DNA from 2 places in the Clostridium sp. AWRP genome. Region 1 is predicted to be linked to the other one. Evidence: riboswitches for the same ligand, from Rfam matches in the RefSeq annotation. Region 1 holds a riboswitch; the other holds the start of a gene.
The links. A riboswitch is a leader RNA that binds a small molecule or an ion and turns the genes downstream of it on or off. The one in region 1 is predicted to bind cobalamin.
Positions count from the first base shown of each region.

Region 2: linked by a shared signal. The riboswitch ahead of hemA (glutamyl-tRNA reductase) and the one ahead of DMR38_RS11590 (hypothetical protein) in region 1 are both predicted to bind cobalamin.

Region 1 is NZ_CP029758.2:2,520,648-2,523,866, forward strand. Features, by position in the region: gene DMR38_RS11585 (cell surface protein) at 1-430, opposite strand, end outside; gene DMR38_RS11590 (hypothetical protein) at 549-1,364, opposite strand; cobalamin riboswitch at 1,667-1,853, opposite strand; gene DMR38_RS11595 (DUF3467 domain-containing protein) at 2,015-2,254, opposite strand; cobalamin riboswitch at 2,426-2,610, opposite strand; gene DMR38_RS22305 (Ig-like domain-containing protein) at 2,746-3,219, opposite strand, start outside.
Region 2 is NZ_CP029758.2:408,715-411,933, forward strand. Features, by position in the region: gene DMR38_RS01885 (glycosyltransferase family 39 protein) at 1-1,428, shown strand, start outside; cobalamin riboswitch at 1,744-1,923, shown strand; gene hemA (glutamyl-tRNA reductase) at 2,081-3,219, shown strand, end outside.

The DNA of each region.
Region 1 (3,219 bases):
TACTTGCATCTGTAACGGTTACATTTGCATTAACTTTAACATCTTCTACAATTCCGTCTTTTCCCACAATCCCAAACAAACCGGATACTGCATCTGTATAACTACTTATAGTGTTAAACTTTCCGTCAAAAGTACCATCAAAATTTTTATTAGTTGTAAAGGATTTTAAAGGAACACTTGATTTACTTATATCAATATCATGTATCAAAATAACTTTTTTGCCTGAATAGTCTATGCCATTATCGATATCTCCTCTGAGTTTGTTCAAGTCATCTACTGAACTTACAGTATAGTTTCCATCTGTATCCTGGGTTAAAGATGGCATTGATACCGATGGTGAAGCATCTGCCCTAGCAGTATATGGTGCAAATGTCATTAAAGTAAATATAAGCATCATAACAAGACTGATTTTTTTCCATATCCTTTTCACTTTGTTCTCCTTTCTAATTTTTCTAAAATTATATAATAAATACCAGGTTAAAAAATACATCTTAACCCGGTATCAATCTAAAAGATTTGCTTAATCAATTAGGGAAAATCTGCTTTTATTATAAAGCACCAGCTGCAGCATCAACATTCTTTTGTTTAGCTTGTAAAGTTTCTAATTGAGTTAATGCATTTGTATAAGCTGTATCTGTTTTATTTGCATGATTTGCCATTTTTGCTATAAGTGTTGTTTTATCTGCTCTTGTAAAAAATGGATCAACAAGTTTAGTAGTCGCCCAGTTATAATATCCATCAGAAGTAACCTGAGTTGGTAAATATGCACTATTTAGCCCCATATCTGCTCCCATTGCTGCTGTAAATTCCCAACGAATTACAGCTCCATCTGGTACATTATCTAATGCTGTACTTCCGTTATAATAAGTACTGTCATGATTCAATTCATTATTTACTGTAAACATCCAACCTGAAATTCCATCGCATTCCTTTTCACTTAAATAATTTACATCGGTAACAATAGGTTGATGTGGTAAATCTTTTCTGAAAACAATACCTTTAGTTAATTTTTTAAGATTGTTCGTAAATAAATAATCTTTAAAAGCATCTTGATTATCTGTAGCATCCTTAAAACCTGTTATATAACTTCCATACTGGCTTGAAACTATATTTACATTTCCATCACCTACAGCCTGTTTTGTAGCATCAGCAATAGTATTCGTATCACTGAGTGTAACTTTTACTGGCTGTAAAATAGGTGCTTGTCCTAAAACATTTTTCTCAACATCCACATAGACAGTCTTTGTTTGAGCAGCTGAGGCAGCATGAACACTGTTAAAAGCAGATGGTGCAGCCGCAGCTCCCAAAGTTAATGTTGTTATACACAAAGTTGCAAATAATTTGTTTTTTAATCTTCTAATCATTTTATACACTCCTCCAAATTTTTAATTGTTGCTTGTCCAAATTTAAAAGACAATGATAAAATTTTTATATCACCTCCTGGAAATTAAAATGTAATGGCAATCATATTTTTAACCTTTGTGAAAAATAAACTAGGTGGTAATTCAGGTGAGATTAAGTTAACGTAAAAATATATTTGTGTAAATAAAAGATAAAAAGAGACCCTCTTTCTTTCGAAGGTCTCCAGTATACGACATGAATTTATGAATATTTAATGTAAACAGATGTTATTGGCATTGAATACTTACCTTTCCCACCGAAAGAACCATATACACTTGTAACAGGCAGGTATACTGGCTTGGTATCATCTTACTTTTCACACCTTCCCAAAGATTATATCTTCAGTGGCATATTGTGAATTTCATCTTCCTTACAGCAGCGGGGGCTGCAGTGGCTTTTAACCACTTTCCCTATTAATTCCTTAAAAAGAAACCTGTTCAATATTATTATTTAATTTACAATTGTCATTACTTTCATGTTACATCTCTTTTATTTATTTGTCAATAATTTATAAAATTTTTATTAAATTAATGTGAACCACAATATTATGACTTTTGTTATTAAATACTGTCTAGTAAGCTTGTCCTAAAAATGCCTGTCACTTAATTCAGTATCATTTTTTAGGATTTATATTGATTTCTCCAAAAGTATTCTCATAATTTTCAATTGATTTCAATAAAATCATACTCATGCTCTTTGCTTGTTGTGGGCTCATAAATATTTTTACACTATCTTCTACATCTTTTTTGTATACTTTCATAAATTCTAACTGAAAATCGTATACAGTTCCGGAAAGTTCCACCCTATTTGAATATAATTCCTTCTCTTCTTCTAATTTCATATTTTCATCCATAAGATTCACCCTTGCCTTTCATATTTTTTGTTTAATTTATTTCTTTAATTATCTCGTAGCTTTATATAATATCTAATAACTAAAAAAGAACCACTAGGGTTCTCTCATGTCAATATAACCGTTTACTTTTAATTATAAGCAGTTTAAAATATCAACCTCTTCCCCTCCGAAAGAATTAACTACATATCAGGCAGGCTTCCTGGCTCAGATTCATCTTACTCCCCTGTCTTCCCGGATATAAATCCAGTGACATAATTAAGGTTTCATCCTCCATACAGTAACGGTGGGCTGCAGTGTTTATTACACTTTTCCTTTTAACTATCACGTTTGACAGCACCTAATACTAAATATTAAATTTTTATTATCTTTATATTAAGGTTAGTACATATTTTTTCAAAAGTCAACATTATTTTCCTGAAAAACTTGTACAGGTAATAAAAAGCTTCTACAGAATAACTAATTCATCCTATAGAAGCTTTTTTATTGTTTATTTATTTTGACTGGACAGGTATATCTATAATATCTGAAAGAGGATTCATATTTTCAAGACTGTCCCATACAAATGCCTTCAATTTATATATTCCTTTTTCTGGAAGTTTCATAATACCTGTTAAAATAGATGAATCTCCATTTTTTATCGTCTGCTTACCGCATATATAATTGATGAATTTACCACTCTCATTATATAGTGCTACTAATAGTGATGCATCCTTGTCTTTACCAGAATTATTCTCTGCCTTTACAGATACTTTCGCATCATTGCCTAATTTAAATGAAATATCCTTTGTCAAATTAGTTATCTTTATTGGTTTTGGCGTATTATTTTCCGTAACAGTAACTGTACACTGTGCCTTTGCATCCTTGTTGTCTTCAGACACTGCTGTTATTGTTGCTGTTCCTGCCTTTACTGCTGTTACCTTTCCGTTTTCATCTACTGCTGCTATAGTTTTATCACTGCTTGACCA
Region 2 (3,219 bases), 2.1 Mb from region 1:
AATGGACTGGAGAGACTTAGCAGTACTAATGGTGGTATGGGTAGAGGAGCATCAGGAAAGGGAAGAAATCCTCAATCTAAAGAATTTAGAAGTGGTTTCAGCAAAAATCAAGCAAATTCACAAAGTGGAAACAGTAATGTTCCTGGTGCAATGATACCTCTACAAAATTCGGAAAATTCTTCCAAAGGTCCACAAGGAGGTCCGGGAGGTCAGAATACACAAGGCAATTCCCAAAATCAAGGTGGTGGACCTGGCGGATCAAATGGACTTTCAGGAAGCTTTGGAGGACAGACAACAGCAGGTGTTACTAGATTATTTTCTAAAAATGTTTTGTCAGACCAGATAGTTTGGTTTTTACCTTTAGCTATATTTGGACTTGCTGCAGCTGTAATAGTAGAAAAGCTTAAATTTCCATTTGATAATAAGAAAAAATTAGGGGTAACATTATGGGCATTATGGCTGATACCTGAATTCATATATTTCAGCTGTACTAAAGGATTGTTTCATCCATATTATTTAAGTATGATGGCCCCTCCAATTGCAGCTTTATGTGGAATAGGACTTACTTCAATGTGGAAGCTATATAAGGAAGGCAGTATAAAATCATGGATAATGCCTGTAGCATTTATTGTAGAAGGATTGGTACATCTTTTGATGTTATCTTATTTTACTACTATATCCACTATTATAAAATCTATAATTATAGCAGCTATCATATTGTGTTTTGCATCTTCTGCACTGCTTATAATATACAGATTAGTCAAGAAAGGAAATTTGGAACAAGGTAATAATGAAGGGTTTGCTAAAATATTTGGAGCACTTGCACTTGTAGGAATTTTAGTAACACCTGCTATCGGCTCTGCTGCTGCTATAACTCACAGCTTGAGTTCTTTGCCTGCTGCAGGATTGGAGCTTTTATCAAATGGAAAATCGAACAATTTCATGATGATGGATGGACAGAATAGCAGTAGGAATTCAAAGCTTATAAAATTCCTTGAAAGTCATACTTCAAATGAAAAATATGCTCTTGTAGTTTCAAGTTCTGCTTCTGCTGAAGATATAATAATTGAAAGCGGCAAAAGCGTAATGGCTCTTGGAGGTTTCTCAGGATCTGACAAGATACTTTCTCTTGATCAATTTAAACAAATGGTTAAAAAAGGTGAGGTGAGATATGTACTTACAGGAGGTATGGGAGGAAGAGATTCTCAGGATATAATGAATTGGATTCAGAAAAATGGCAAAGCTGTTTCAACTACTGAATGGAAAGATACTACTAATTCTCAAGCTCAAAAAAGTGAAAGTTCTACTAATAATACTGCTAATAGTGAAATAGATAGTAACTCAACAAGAAACAGCAACTTACATTTTCAAGGAATGGGCCGCATGGACAATGAAACACTGTATGATTTAAAAGGCACTGTAAAATAGAGGTAGAGTTTCTAAACAAAAAAATAAACTTATACTCCGGATATTTTTAATAATTAAAAATTAAGAGTTAAGAATTAATAGTTATGGATGATTTTCTTCCGTTAGTACTTCAGAAAATATGAAACATAGCATCACTTATCCAAAGATTCAATAAGTTTCAAATTTAAAATTTTTCGCAGCGTAGAGGAGAAAAATTCACCTTTACTATTCATTCTTAATTATCAATTCTTAACTTAAAAATATGATTGTGTATAAGTTGATTCTTTTTATGATAATGTTATAATTAAAATGAAAATTAATGTTGTAAAATAAAATTTAATAAATAATAGTATAGGTTTAATTATATTTAATTAAAAGGGAATCAGGTAAAAATCCTGAACTATCTTGTAGCTGTATTAGGTGAATTTAAGTAGGACAAGCCACTTGTAAATAGGGAAGGCGTACTTAGATGATGAAGCTTAAGTCAGAAGACCTGCCTATATAATAGGCCATTAACTCTACAAGTGATAGGGGGCATTGTAATAAATAAAGCATTTATTACTTATGTTTTATGTGTGAATACCTTTTAACACTTAGTTAAAAGGTTTTTTAGGTATATAGTAAAGTTATATTTTAATTATAATAATATAGTTGTAATATTGGAGTTGATAAAATGATACAACTTATAGGGGTAAAAAGTGAATGTGATATTGAAATAAGGCAAAGGTTCTCTATTGTATCGTCAAAATTAGAAAATAAGTTAAAGAATGTTTATAAAATTACGGGAAACGTTTTAATTTTGAGTACTTGTAACAGAACAGAAATATATGTGGATTCTAATACACAAGGGGAAGAAATAATAAATGCTGTATTTAATGCTTTAGGTTGGAGTATAGAACTTACTACATATACCTTCTATGCAAAGAATAAAGATGCTATTAAGCATTTAATGGAAGTAAGTTGTGGTTTCCATTCTAAAATTTTGGGAGAAGATCAAATTTTAGGACAAATTAAGACTGCATATAATATGGCATTAAAAGCTAAGACTATAAAAGGACAGCTTCAGAGGCTATTTCAGAATGCAATAACTTGTGGTAAGAAGTTTAAGAATGACTGTGAAATGTATAAAATACCTGTATCTGTACCATCAATAGCTGTTAAAGAGGCAGAAAAGAGCAAAGTAAAAAGGTATATGGTAATTGGGTTTGGAGAAATAGGAAAGCTTGTACTCAAATATTTAGCTGGTTTGAATACTGAAATTGTATATATCGTAGTGCGTGATTTGAATAAAGTTAAAGACTTATATGAAAATTGTAATTGGATTAAGTTTATAACTTTTAAAGAAAGAAAAGCTTATTATAGCAATGTGGATTGTATTATAAGCTGTACTTCTGCACCTCATGCTGTAGTCTACAAAGAAGAACTTCCTAAAAAGAAATTTCTCATATTTGATCTTGCAGTACCTAAAGATGTAGATGCAGATGTATTAACTCTTCCGGATGTAAAAGTATATGACATAGATAATATAAGTAGCATTGATGAAAATAATAAGATTATGCGAAAAGAAAAGATGGAAAAGTACAGGTATATCATCAAGGAATATATAGATGAATTCATAAAATGGCAGTCCTTAGATGAGCTTTCACCGGAAATACAGAAGATGAAAAATTTCGGAAGTGAAATATGTGAAAAGAGAATAGAGACTTTTAAAAATAAAAGGTATACAAAGGATAATGAAGTACTCGTACAAACTATGATACAGAGTACAGCCAAAGTTTATATAAACAGGGCTATAGATGTATTAAAAGAAGC